DNA from 2 places in the Arthrobacter sp. SLBN-112 genome. Region 2 is predicted to be linked to the other one. Evidence: predicted binding sites of a transcription regulator. Region 2 holds the regulator's gene; the other holds the start of a gene.

Region 1 (7,059 bases), 740 kb from region 2:
GGCGATGTCGCCGGAGGAAAAGGCCGGGCAGGTGCTGCTTCCGTTCTTCAAAGGCAACCAGGTGGAGGCGCACGCCGCACTGATCCAGCGCCTGCACCTGGCCGGGTCCATCATCATGGGCGATAACGTGCCGCGCGACCCCCAGGGGAAGGTTGACGTAGCCGCCATGGGTGCCGTCAACCAGCGGCTGCGGCAAGCTGTGGCCGCGGACGGCCGGCCATGGCCCGGGATCATCGGCGTGGACCAGGAAGGCGGAGCAGTGGCACGGCTGGGCGCCCCGCTCACCGAATGGCCCGCGCCCATGAGCTACGGCGCTGCGGGGAGCGAGGACCTGACCCATCAGGCCGGCAAAGCATTGGCTGCCGAGCTGGTGCCGTTGGGGTTTGACCTCGATTTCGCGCCCGACACGGATGTGACCATTGGACCCAAGGACCCCACCATCGGCGCCCGCTCCATGTCCGCCGATCCGGCGGTGGCGGCATCGCAGGGCGTGGCGTTCTCCCGGGGCATGCTGGACGCAGGCATCCTTCCCACCGTCAAAGCACTTCCCGGGGCACGGCTCGGTGACAACTGACTCCCACCTCAGCCTCCCGGTCCAGCCGGCCACCCTTGATGAACTTCGGGGCAGGGACTGGAAACCGTTCCAGGCCGCCGTGGCCGCCGGCCTGCCGGTCGTCATGACCGGGCACATCGCCGTGCCCGCGCTGGAACCCGGCGTGCCGGCGTCGCTCTCCGCGCCAAGTTACGCGGCGCTGCGGAACCTGGGCTTCCAGGGTGTGGCAGTGACCGACGCCCTCAACATGGGCGCCGTGGAAGAGCAGTACCCGGCCGGCGCTGCCGCCGTGAAGGCCCTGGCCGCGGGCGCCGACCTGCTGCTGATGCCCGAGGACGTGGAACAGGCGCATGCCGCCATCCTGCAGGCCCTGGCCGCTGGAACCCTCCCGGCCGCGCGGCTCGATGATGCCGCCCGCCGGGTTGCCACCATGATGGTGTGGCACGCACGGACGGCGGCCCCTGCAGGGGCGCCCGGCGCCGGTGCTCCGGCCGGGAGCGGCGCCGGGTTGTCGGCCAAGGTCTCGGCGTCCGCCGTGACAGTCCTGTCCGGCCCCTGCAGCGGACCACTGGTGCCGGGTGCACTACGCGTCGAGGGCGGGGGACCGGGGGACCGGGAACGCTTCGAAGCCGCTGCCGCACGTGCCGGCCTGGCAGTTGGCTCCGGCCCCGTGGTCGACCTCATCGGCTTCGGCGGCAAACCGGCAGGCGGTGACATCGCGGTATCCCTGGACGCACCCTGGCCGCTGCAGGACTCCGGCGCCCCGATCAAGCTGGCGCTCTACGGCCGCAATGACACCGCCTTCGACGCCCTCGCCGCCGTCCTGGCAGGGAAGGCGACGGCGCCCGGAAAGCTGCCTGCCGCCGTCGGGCCCTATCCTGCCGGAACCGGTTGCAGCCCGTGACCCGGGAGCGGGATTAGCGGCGGAGCGCGTTTAATGGTCGGGTGCCCATTCTGAATAAAGACATGACCCTCTGCATCTCGCTCTCCGCCCGTCCCAGCAACAACGGGACCCGGTTCCACAACCACCTTTACGGGCAATTGGACCTGAACTGGATCTACAAGGCGTTCGCGCCCACCAACCTTGAGCAGGCCATCGCCGGTGTCCGCGGCCTGGGCATCCGGGGCTGCGCCATCTCCATGCCCTACAAGGAAGACGCCATAGCCCTGGTGGACGAGATGGACCCCTCCGCCAAAGCCATCGACTCCGTCAACACCATCGTGAACACCGATGGCCACCTCAAGGCGTACAACACCGACTACACGGCTATCGAGCAGCTCCTGGCCACCAACTCGGTCCCCACCGGCTACTCCGTGGTGGTGCAGGGCTCAGGCGGGATGGCGAAGGCCACGGTGGCGGCCCTGCGGGACGCCGGCTTCACCGATGTCACGGTGGTGTCCCGGAACGAGGCCTCCGGCCGGGCGCTCGCGGACCAGTACGGTTTCCGGTGGCGTGCAGCGCTCTACGGCGGGACGGCTGATTTGATAATCAACGTCACTCCGCTGGGGATGGCCGGCGGGACGGAAGCGGACACCGTGGCTTTCCCGGCGGAGGCCATCGAAGCGGCCCGCCTGGTGTTCGACGTGGTGGCCCTGCCGGCCGAGACGCCGCTGATACGTGCCGCCCGTGCCGCAGGCAAGCCGGTCATCACGGGTGCTGAGGTGGCCACCATCCAGGCGCTGGAGCAGTTTGTCCTGTACACCGGAGTGCGGCCCACGGCGGAGCAGGTGCAGGCGGCCGAGGAATTCATGCGCGCCCAGTAGGCACGACCCGGCAGGAGCTGCCCAGTGCCGGTCAGGCAGGCTCGACCACGATGGCCACCCGGTCCTCGCCAATCCGGGTCAGGACCAGGGTGGCGGCCTTGCCGGCGCCCTTCTTGCCGGAACCCTTGCCGGCTGCCTTCCCGCCCGGCAGCAGCTGCTTCCGCAGCTCTTCCGGGGTTACCGCGGTGCCACGCTTTTTGATGTCCAGCACGGTGATGCCCTCCCTGCTTTACCCAGGCTTTGAGCGCCTTGACGTTATAGGGCATCACGTCCAGCACCTTGTAGGCCCTGGCGAACGGGGTGTCCAGGAGTTCCGGGGCGCAGATGTAGGCGATGTGTTCATCCACCAGGTGGCCGCCGAGCTCCAGGGCGACATCGGCAACCAGGCCGGCCCGGATCACTGCGCCGTCGGGTTCGTACAGGTAGCCCTCCACCGGTCCCACCGGGGCCGAGGGGCCGGCTCCGAAGTCATCTCCGCTGGTCAGTTCGGCCGCACCCTCGGAACCAAGGACCAGGGCTGCGCGGCGCACCCCTGGCCGGCTGACGGCGTTGAACCACAGGGTCACCTCGGTGACGTCTCCGGCTACCGACACCCATTGGGCCTCGCAGCCTGCGGGCACGGATTCGTGCGGCATGCCGGGGCCCATCTTCACGCCCACTGCCTTCCCCGACGCCGCGAGCGATTCAACGAATGACAACGGGGGTGAGAACGCCTCGGGGTCCCAGATCCGCTTGGTGCCGGACGTGGAGGTGACCCGCCGGGCAGGATCCAGCCAAACACCGTCGACGCCCTCCAACGGCACCGTTGCCGCGTCCGCGTGCACCACGGTGGCATTGGGGAAGGGGATCAGGTTCACCGTGGCGCAGGCCGCGGTGGTCTCATCCATCTCGACGGCGGTCACGTTGAGGTCCAGGGATGCCAGGGCCAGGGAATCGGCGCCGAGGCCGCAACCCAGGTCCGCCACGTGGCTGATCCCGGCGGCGGCGAAACGCTGCGCGTGGCGCGCCGCGACATTCAGGCGGGTGGCCTGCTCCAGGCCGGCCTGGGTGAAGAGCATCTGGCGGGCGAACTCGCCGAACTTCGCCTCAGCCTTGGTGCGCAGTCGCGACTGGGTCAGGACCGCGGAGACCAGCCCGGCAGGGTGGCCGGCTTTCCGGAGCGCGGAGTTGAGTTCGAAGGAATCCTCTTCCCGGTAGGGGCCCAGGGACGCGAGCAGCTCCCAGCCTTCGGGGGTCAGCAGCGGTGCAATCTGGTCCTGGGGAGCGTGAGCCATGGGTTCCAGCCTAATGGAGGAGCGCATGCCGGGTTGCCGATAGTGTGGACACCATGGATGAAACCGCAGCCCCCGGGGACACCGGCGAACACGACCCCAAGGAACGCGGTCCTGCCCGGTTTGCCCGCCCGGTCCTGATCGCCGCCGCCGTGGTGGCAGTAGTGTGCATCGCGCTCCTGGTGATCATTTTCCTCCTCGACACGTTCAACGCCACCGTCTACTCGGTGGGCGGCAACGACATCGCGGACAATACGCAGGAAGCCCGCGATATCCGCGGGCTGTACGACGGCGCGCGGGCCGGAAGCATCTTCTTCCTCGTTGCTGCGCTGCTCGCCGCGGCCGCTGCGGGCTGGGTGCTGTTCCGGGGACGGAAACAGGGCGGCAGCGATGCTGACGGCGGCGAAGACGTGGACTTCGACGATCTGGGCCGCTGAGGCTGCCCGCGACCCCGTTACTGCGTCCCGGAATGATGCGAAACAGAGTACGCCGATGACGAAAAGTTGGCACTCACCTTGACCGAGTGCTAACCCTTACATAGAGTCTTCATTAGCACTCTCCCCCGGAGGGTGCTAACACATGAAGAGCTGCCAGCCAGGCTGCTGCCGGCACCGCGACGACGGTTTGCCAGCCACGGCGGAAAGCTTTCCAGTCCACGAATTTGCTGACGAAAAGGAGAGGTCCGAGTGTCGGTCTCTATTAAGCCTCTTGAGGATCGTATCGTTGTCCGCCCGCTCGAAGCCGAGCAGACCACGGCTTCCGGCCTGGTCATCCCGGACTCCGCGCAGGAGAAGCCGCAGGAAGGCGAAGTTGTTGCAGTAGGCCCCGGCCGCTTCGAAGACGGCAACCGCGTTCCGGTTGACGTAGCAGTTGGCGACGTCGTCATCTACTCCAAGTACGGCGGAACCGAAGTCAAGACCGGCGGCACCGAGTACCTCGTGCTGTCCGCCCGCGACGTCCTGGCGATCGTCGTAAAGTAACTCTTTCGGATCCCCGTGCTGCCGGCCACGCTTTTGCTGGCCGGCAGTGCGGGGTTTCTGTCTTTGAAAGGACAAAACCATGGCAAAGCAGCTTGCGTTTGACGACGCTGCCCGCCGGGCCCTCGAGGCCGGCATCGATAAGCTCGCCAACACAGTCAAGGTGACGCTCGGCCCCCGCGGCCGCAACGTCGTCCTGGACAAGAAGTGGGGCGCCCCCACCATCACGAACGACGGCGTCACGATCGCCCGCGAAGTCGAACTGGACGACCCCTACGAGAACCTTGGCGCCCAGCTGGCCAAGGAAGTAGCCACCAAGACCAACGATGTTGCCGGTGACGGCACCACCACCGCCACCGTCCTGGCGCAGGCCCTGGTCAAGGAAGGCCTGCGCAACGTTGCCGCCGGCGCTGCCCCCGGCCAGATCAAGCGCGGCATCGAAGTTTCGGTCGAGGCCGTAGCTGCCCGCCTGCTGGAGAACGCCCGCCCCGTCGAGGGCACCCAGGTTGCCAACGTGGCCGCCATTTCGGCGCAGAGCGACGAGATCGGCGAACTCCTCGCTGAAGCCTTCGGCAAGGTGGGCAAGGATGGCGTCATCACCATCGAAGAGTCCTCCACCACCCAGACCGAACTGGTCCTCACCGAGGGCATGCAGTTCGACAAGGGCTACCTGTCCCCGTACTTCGTCACCGACGCCGAACGCCAGGAAGCTGTCCTTGAGGACGCCCTGATCCTGATCAACCAGGGCAAGATCTCCTCCATCCAGGAATTCCTGCCGCTGCTGGAAAAGGCGTTGCAGAGCTCCAAGCCGCTGTTCATCATTGCCGAGGACGTCGACGGCGAGGCCCTGTCCACGCTGATCGTCAACCGCATCCGCGGCACCCTGAACGTCGTGGCCGTCAAGGCACCCGGCTTCGGTGACCGCCGCAAGGCCATGCTCCAGGACATCGCCACCCTCACCGGCGCACAGGTTGTGTCCCCGGAGCTGGGCCTGAGCCTGGACACCGTTGGCCTGGAGGTGCTGGGTACCGCCCGCCGCATCACCGTCACCAAGGACAACACCACCATCGTCGACGGCGCCGGTTCGGCCGAGGATGTTGCAGGCCGCGTAGCCCAGCTGCGCGCCGAGCTGACCCGCACCGACTCCGACTGGGACCGCGAAAAGCTCCAGGAGCGCCTGGCCAAGCTGGCCGGCGGCATCGGCGTCATCAAGGTGGGGGCTGCCACCGAGGTTGAGCTGAAGGAAAAGAAGCACCGCATCGAGGACGCTGTTTCCTCCACCCGTGCTGCCTTGGAAGAGGGCATCGTGGCCGGTGGCGGCTCGGCACTGATCCACGCCCTCAAGGCCCTGGATGAGGACCCGTCCGTCAAGGCACTCGAAGGCGACGCCGCCGCTGCTGTGGGCATCGTCCGCCGTGCCCTGGTTCAGCCGCTGCGCTGGATCGCCCAGAACGCCGGCTTCGACGGCTACGTCATCACCTCCAAGGTGGCCGACCTGGAAACCAACAACGGTTTCAACGCCAAGTCGGGCGAGTACGAGGACCTGATCGCTGCCGGTGTCATCGACCCCGTCAAGGTCACCCGCGCAGCCCTCCGCAATGCCGCGTCCATCGCCGCACTGGTTCTCACCACCGAGACCCTGGTCGTGGAGAAGCCCGCCGAAGAGGACGAGCACGCAGGCCACAGCCACTAGTCCCCACCGTCTCCCTAACCTCGCTTCGCTCGGTCAGGGAACCCTGACGGCGTGGGCCCACCCACAGGGACCCACGGCAGGCGCCATACAGAAAACCGGCCCAGCATCAGCTGGGCCGGTTTCTTGTGTTCGGACGCTAGGTCGCGGCCATCTCCGCCGTCTCAACCCCGCCCGCGCGTTCGTACACCAGCGACACCGCCCCTTTCGGGTAGCTGCGGGCCGGCTCGGCGAGGCGGTACGACGCAGGAACGGTGCCGGCGTCGAACAGGCGTTTGCCCTGGCCCAGCGTGACCGGGTAAAGCCAGAGGTGGAGGCGGTCCAGTACGTTCGCAGCCAGCAATGAGCGGATCAGGACGCCGCTGCCGAACAGGTGCACCTGCCCGTACTCGTCGCGGAGCCGTCCCGCAGCCCTCTCATCGGGCAGCACCGTGGTTCCGCCCCAGCCCGGGGTGGACGCAGTGCGCGAGACGACGAACTTGGGCACCCGGTTGAGTGCATCCGCAATATCCCCTGACTGGTGGGGCCAGTAAGCCGAAAAGATGTCATAAGTCTTCCGGCCGAGGAGCAGGGCATCCATTCGGCCGATCTCCGCCGCGATGGCCGCGCCGGCCTCGTCGTCGGAGACAGGTGCCTGCCAGCCGCCGAAGGCGAACTCGCCGTAGGTGTCTTCCTCCCGGCCGCCGGGAGCCTGGTAGACGCCGTCGAGGGTGATGAACAGGTTGGCAACGATGAATCCCATGCGTCCAGTCTGGGAGGGCGATTTTGCGCTGTCCAGAGCCGCGGAGCCGGTACGTGGCAGGA
Region 2 (7,059 bases):
GCCATGATCCTCCGTGCATCCATCGACCAGTGGGGAATCGAGGAAGGCGCGGAAGTCACCACCGAGGCCAATCCCGACTCGGTCACGCCCGAATCCCTTGCCATCCTCAAGGAAGCCGGTTTCACCCGGGTCTCGTTCGGCATGCAATCCGCCGTCCCGCACGTGTTGAAGGTCCTTGACCGAACCCACACACCGAGCCGGGTTCCGCAGGTAGTCCAGTGGGCGCGGGAGGCGGGACTTGCCGTCAGCCTGGACCTGATCTACGGCACGCCCGGCGAATCCGTTGCGGACTGGCGGTATTCCCTCGAAACAGCGTTGTCCTACGAACCCGAGCACATCAGCGCCTATGCGCTGATCGTCGAGGACGGTACCAAGCTCGCCGCACAGATGCGGCGCGGCGAGGTCCCCGGAATCGACGACGACGACCACGCCGATAAGTACGAGCTCGCCGACCAACTGATCACCGCAGCCGGGCTCGGCTGGTACGAGGTCAGCAACTGGGCACGGACCCCGGAGCAGGCCTGCCGCCATAACCTGGCCTATTGGCGCGGCGATGACTGGTGGGGGATTGGCCCCGGCGCACACTCACATGTGGGCGGGGTGCGCTGGTGGAACGTCAAGCACCCTTCGGCGTACGCGAACCGGCTGTCGCAGGGCCTTTCCCCGGCGGCGGGCCGGGAAACCCTGGACCCGGACACCAGGAGGCTGGAGCGGGTGATGCTGGAGGCGCGCCTGCAGTCCGGGCTTGAAGTCTCGACGCTCAGCGCCCTGGGACGCCATGAAGTGGCCGGCCTGATCGCGGACGGCCTGGTGGAACCCGCCCCGGCATTCCACGGACGGCTGGTCCTCACGCTGAAGGGCCGCCTCCTGGCTGACGCCGTGGTCCGCCGGATCCTGCCCGACTAACGCTATTTAATCCAGCGCAGGTTGTACGGGTAGCGGTGGGGCTGGCCCCGGTTGACGTGGATCCCCGCAGCCACCGAGAAGCAGGTCAGCGCCACCCAGATCAGCGTGGCGATGACGGCGAAGATGTTTCCCACGTACGGAATGAACACCAGAATGTTGGCCAGCACCGCTGCGATGGTGGGCGGCAGGCTGAAGTTCAGCGCTTCCTTTGACTCCTGTGCGGTGAACGGTCCGCGGTCCCGGAAGATCAGGTAGATCAGCAGGGACGGAATGCACCCCAGGATGCCGCCGAAGTGGGCCAGCGTGGCCCATTGGCGGTCTTCGCTGGCCGTGAGCGGCAGGGCATTGGCGGGGACGCCATGGTACGCGGAACGGCCTTGGCCGTCCCTGTGATCACGTGCGTTTTCTGCCACAGTCTGTTTTCCTTCTGGGTGCAAGTGGTGCTGACTACAAATAAGGACTTGGTGCAACGCTGCCAAAATCAGGCATCGCACTATCCAGAATACTGGGTCGCGGACCGGGAGCGGCCGTCAGGGCACGGTAAGAAAATCGATCACTTCCTCAACCCGTCCCAGCAGCGATGGTTCCAGGTCGGCGTAGGTGCGCACCGCTCCCAGGAGTTTCTGCCACCCCAGCCCAACATCCTCCTTCGTTGCGTGCGGCCAGCCAAAGGCTTTCAGGATGCCCGTCTTCCAGTCCTGCCCGCGGGGAATCGCCGGCCACTGCGGGATGCCCAGTACCGCGGGCCGGATGGCCTGCCACACGTCGACGTAGGGGTGGCCGACAATGAGGACATTTCCCGCCGCGCCCGGGGACGCCATCACTGCGTCGGCGATGCGCGATTCCTTGGAATCGGGCACGAGGTGGTCCACCAGCACCCCAAGCCGCCTCCCCGGTCCCGGCCTGAAGTCCGCCACCGCGGCGGTGAGGTCGTCGATTCCGTGCAGGGGCTCGACGACGATGCCTTCCACCCGAAGGTCGTCTCCCCACACCTTCTCCACGAGTTCGGCGTCATGCTTGCCTTCCACCCAGATCCGGCTGGCCCTTGCCACCTGGGCCCGCCGCCCGGCAACCCGTACCGACCCGGAGGCGGTCCGTCCGGCGGCGGGACCGGAAGCAGCCCGGGCCGGTGCCGGCGGCATCAGCCGGATAGGCTGGCCCTCCAGGAGGAACCCGAAGCCAAGACGGAAGGAACGCGACTTCCCCCGGCGGTCCTCCAGGGCCACCACGTGCATTCCGCCCGATTTCTCCACCCGGGTGACAGCTCCCACCCAGCCGGACTGGACCTCCTCAAGCACCATGCCGCGCTCCACGGGAACCTCGGGCAGTTCGGTCCGGGCCGGGGCGGAGATCCCGCGGGGGCCCCAGTTCTGGTAGTCCATGGATTCGATCCGCCTCGCGTTAGGTCCTCACCTCCGGAGTTCCCCCCGGAGCGGTACCAATGCTAACAACGGGTCGAGGCATAATAGACTGTTAGCACTGAGGCATGTCGAGTGCTAACCGCTGGGGCGGCGCCGGACGGGGCGTGCGCCCCGGACCGTGGATGGAGGTGGAGAGTGAGCGAGCCACGCAAACTGGAAGTGCTGCGGGCGATCGTGGAGGACTACGTCCACTCCCGCGAGCCCGTTGGCTCAAAGGCGCTGGTGGAGCGGCATCATCTCGGCGTTTCCAGCGCCACCATCCGCAATGACATGGCGGCGCTGGAAGATGAGGGCCTGATCACCGCCCCGCACACCAGCGCAGGGCGTATTCCCACGGACAAGGGCTACCGCCTGTTCGTGGACCAAATCTCAGCGGTCAAGCCCCTGTCGGCGGCCGAGCGTCGTGCCATCCAGTCGCTCCTGGAAGGCGCGGACGACCTCGACGACGTCCTGGACCGCACGGTCCGCCTGCTGTCCCAGCTGACCAACCAGGTGGCCGTAGTCCAGTACCCGCACCTGAGCAGGGCCCTTGTCCGCCACATCGAATTCGTGCTGTTGGCCCCGCGCAAAATCCTGGTGGTGCTTATTGCCAACAGCGGCAAGGTGGAGCAGCGCGTAATCGACGTCGGCCAGGACCTTGGCGACGAAGCACTCGCTGAGCTGAGGACCAGGTTCCTCGGAGCCCTGGGCGGCACCCCACTGAGCCACCTCGCCCAGGCGCTGCCCGCCGTCGTGGCAGCTGCGCCGCACCCTCACCGCCAGGCCGCGCACGCGCTGGCGCACGGGCTCGAGGTTCTGGCCCAGAGCAGCCGGGAAGACCGGATGGTCATGGCCGGAACGGCCAACCTGGCCCGATCCAACGTAGACTTCCCACTCAGCATCGGGCCGGTGCTCGAAGCACTCGAGGAGCAGGTGGTGATGCTGCGGCTGTTGAGCGAAATGGCCCAGGACCACCGCGGCGTGGCAGTCAGCATCGGAAGGGAGAACCCTTACGACGGCCTCGCCGAGGCGTCCGTGGTGGCCACCGCCTATGGCCCTGACAGCGCCGCTAAGGTAGGGATCCTTGGCCCCACGCGAATGGACTACCCCACAACCATGGCCGCCGTCAGGGCCGTGGCCCGCTACCTTTCCAGGATTTTGGGGCCCTGACCCTCCGCTGCCGGAGCACCTTCGGCTGCAAGACCGGACACCGGGCACAACTGCACGCAGTACAACAAGGAAGAGATACAAACTTTGAGCAGCCACTATGACGTCCTTGGAGTCTCACCCGAAGCTACGGGCGAAGAGATCAAAAAGGCCTACCGCAAGCTGGCCCGCACCCTGCACCCGGACGTAAACCCGGGAGCGGACGCGTCGGAACGCTTCAAGGCAGTCACTCACGCCTATGAGGTCCTCTCCGACCCCCAAAAGCGCCGCATCTATGACACCACCGGCAACGAGAACGGAACGGACAACGGCTTCGGCGGCGCCGGCTACGCAGGCCAGGGATTCGCGTTCCAGGACATTTTCGATACCTTCTTCGGCGCCGGCGGCACGTCCGGTCCGGCGTCCCGGGTGCGCAGGGGACAGGACGCACTCATCAGCGTCCGGATCGATCTTCGCGACGCCGTCTTTGGCGTCAACAAGAAGCTCGAAGTGGACACCGCCGTCGTCTGTCCCACGTGCGAGGGATCATGCTGCCGCCCCGGCACCCACCCCGAGCGTTGCGATATCTGCGGCGGCAGCGGCCAGGTCCAGCGGGCCGTCCGCTCCATCCTGGGCCAGGTCATGACGGCGGCCCCGTGCGGCACCTGCGAAGGGTTCGGCACGGTCATCAAGGATCCCTGCAACGAATGCAGCGGCCAGGGCCGCATCCGCAGCCGCCGGTCGCTGACCATCAAGGTCCCTGCCGGCGTTGCCACCGGCACCCGCATCCAGCTCTCCGGGCAGGGCGAAGCGGGCCCAGCCGGTGGGCCCGCCGGCGACCTCTATGTGGAGATCCGGGTCAACAACGACGCCACGTACGTCCGGGAAGGCGACGACCTGCACGCCACCCTGCACATCCCCATGACCGCGGCCGCGCCCTCGGCACGGACGTCAGCCTGGAAACCTTCGACGGCAGCCAGGAAATCGACGTCAAACCCGGCACCCAGTCGGGGGAGATCATCACCCTGCGCGGGCTGGGCGTCACCCACCTGAGGGGCTACGGGCGCGGTGACCTGAAGGTCCACCTCCAGGTTGATACTCCCGCCAAACTCGACGCCGCGCAGGAGGACCTGCTGCGCCAGCTCGCCAAGCTCCGCGGGGAACAGATCACCGAGGGAAAGCTCGCTGCCAGCGGCGGCATGTTCGCCAAGCTCCGGGACCGGCTCGGTAACCTGTAGCGGTGAGCAACCCCGTATTTTTCACCAGCCCCGGCTCGCTTGACGGCCTGGCCGCCGGGCAGGTCTTCGCCCTCGAGGGCCCCGAAGCCCGGCACGCTGTCACCGTGAAGCGCTTGTCGCCGGGGGAGGCAGTGGACATAGTTGACGGCGCCGGCACCCGCATGACCGGCAAGGTGGCAGCAGCGTCCGCCTCGGTGCTAGAGGTTGAGTGCGGGGCCGTGGTGGCAGAAGAGAGGCCTGAGGTACGGCTGGTGCTGGCACAGGCACTGGCCAAGGGCGACCGGGACGAGCTGGCCATTGAGACGGCGACGGAACTGGGCATCGATGCGGTCATACCCTGGCAGTCCGAACGGTCCATTGTCCGCTGGAAGGGGGACCGGGCCGCCCGGGCCCACGCCAAATGGCAGTCGGCCGTTTCCGCCGCCGCCAAACAGGCGCGCCGTGCCTGGATTCCCGAGGTCCGGACCGCCGTCGAAACGTCCGGGCTGTGCGCCGCCGTGGCGGCCACGGACCTGGCCGTCATCTTGCACGAAGACGCCGTAAGGCCCCTGCGCGCTGTTCTTGAAGCGTGGCAGGGGAGCACGGGTGCCGGGCCCCGCGAGATCCTGCTGATTGTTGGCCCCGAAGGCGGCATCAGCCCCCGCGAAGTGACGAAACTGTGTGACAACGGTGCCGTGACGGCCCTGCTGGGGCACCACGTCCTGCGGTCCTCCACCGCCGGCCCGGCCGCCGTCGTGCTGGCCAGCGACATCCTGGGGCGCTGGACTACCGCACCTTGAAGGACCGTGTGTCCTCGTTCCGGTCCGGCTCTCCGCCGGAGCCGGCCTGCGCTACATGGAGTTCGTAGTCACCGGCCGGCAGATTCAGGGCCAGTGTGAAGGCGCCTGCCTGGCCCTGTTCCGCAGCTGCCGTCGTTTCGCCGCTCAGGAAGGGTGTCTTGCCGCCACCGTTGTCCGCCACCTGCAGGATTTGCCAGTGAAGTTTTGCTCCGGGTGACGTGCTCCGGCCGGTGATCTTCACGCTGCCGCCGGGGACTTCGGTGTTCTCCTGCGGATCGATGATCCAGACCGGTGCCACCAGGCCGGCGGCGCGGGTCATCAGGGCGCCCAACTGGACCTTGCCGAACGCGACGTAGTCAGTGTGCCCGTCCACGAGGATCCGGACCCGGATCTGCTGGCTGGTGTCGATCAGCCCCGAACTGGCGGCGGCGGCGGTGGCCGTGTAAATCAGTTGTTGGATGGCGCGGGCAGCCATGTCGGCGTCGAGGTTGCTGTTGAAGGCGTCAGCCGAAACGTCCACAGTGATGACGTCTTTGCCTGAAATCGATGTGGCCAGCTTGTCCGGATTCTGCCATGGCGTGAAGAAATCGGGGTCGAGCGGCTTCTCCGACATCATGGCGCGCAACGCGCGGGTGACCGGGTTGTCCTGCTCGGGGACGTCACGGAATTCGCGGTACAGGAAGACGTTGCCGCCGCTGCGGCCGATCCAGTACACCGGTGCCTTGTTGGAGGACTGCGTGGTTTCCAGCGGGGCGCTGGTCGAAGGTGCGTCCGGCATGGTCCCGCCAGTCGCCGGAACAGATGCGAGGGTGCCGGAGGGGGACGGACCGCCCTCAGCGGTGCAGCCTGCGAGGACGGGAACAAGCACCAGGACTCCTGCCAGGACAGCCGGGCGCAAGCGGCCCTTCGTTCGGCCTGCCCTTTTGGGCACAGAGGTTTCCGGCACTGTCCTGCCCTTGTCCTTTCCTGGCGTGGCGGGCCGATCCCCTGGCGGCCTGGAGTTCCAGCAGCTGCTGGATTTCCAGCATTACACAGGGGGACGGCCCCACAGCCGTTCTTTGACCGTCACGGCCCAACTGCAACGGGAACGATATGAGGCCGATATGAAGTTGATACCTAACGGGCGTACCCGCGGGCTTACGCAGGGACCCTGCGTATCTGCCGCCGCCTCCCGCTGGCGTAAGATGAAGGGATCGCTGGGCAAGGAGCACCGTGCAACGGGCGCCCCTTCCGGCACGGAAAAATTGGATTGAAGAACTTCGAGGGGACCACAGGCCTGCGGGCCAGCACCATGACTGAATCAGCAAATGGTAAGCGCCGGCTCAATACAGGCGACGGCAACCCCGGGGAATTTCCCCACTCCCTGCCCGGCATCCGGACCGAAGTTGTCCTGTTTGAGAACTCGGACCAGATGGTTCAATCACTTGGCAGCCACGATGAGGCGTTGCGGTTCATCGAAGTCCAGTTCCCGGACGTCAACTTCCACGTCCGCGGCAATGAGCTCTCCATCAGCGGGCCCGCCAGCGACGTCCCTCGGATCATGCGGCTCCTCCAGGAGGTCCGTGGCCTGGTGGCCCGGGGCATAGTGAT

Evidence for each region. Region 2 encodes HrcA, which represses chaperone genes, less so after heat shock. Its sites were predicted from a motif close to TTNGCACTCGNNNNNNNCGAGTGCNAA; they were not measured.
Region 1: the regulator HrcA is predicted to act here: its motif matches at 4,092-4,118, upstream of groES (co-chaperone GroES).

Annotation. Positions count from the first base shown of each region.
Region 1 covers NZ_JAUSXY010000001.1:2,175,994-2,183,052, forward strand. The annotation lists partial or broken gene QF050_RS10280 (glycoside hydrolase family 3 N-terminal domain-containing protein) at 5-1,457, shown strand; gene QF050_RS10285 (shikimate 5-dehydrogenase) at 1,520-2,317, shown strand; partial or broken gene QF050_RS10290 (SAM-dependent methyltransferase) at 2,349-3,591, opposite strand; gene QF050_RS10295 (hypothetical protein) at 3,645-4,025, shown strand; gene groES (co-chaperone GroES) at 4,275-4,568, shown strand; gene groL (chaperonin GroEL) at 4,648-6,258, shown strand; gene QF050_RS10310 (dihydrofolate reductase family protein) at 6,395-6,997, opposite strand.
Region 2 covers NZ_JAUSXY010000001.1:2,916,162-2,923,220, forward strand. The annotation lists gene hemW (radical SAM family heme chaperone HemW) at 1-906, shown strand, start outside; gene QF050_RS13670 (DUF4870 domain-containing protein) at 909-1,319, opposite strand; gene QF050_RS13675 (DUF3097 domain-containing protein) at 1,437-2,288, opposite strand; gene hrcA (heat-inducible transcriptional repressor HrcA) at 2,463-3,476, shown strand; partial or broken gene dnaJ (molecular chaperone DnaJ) at 3,561-4,690, shown strand; gene QF050_RS13690 (16S rRNA (uracil(1498)-N(3))-methyltransferase) at 4,693-5,469, shown strand; gene QF050_RS13695 (GerMN domain-containing protein) at 5,456-6,415, opposite strand; gene QF050_RS13700 (PhoH family protein) at 6,761-7,059, shown strand, end outside.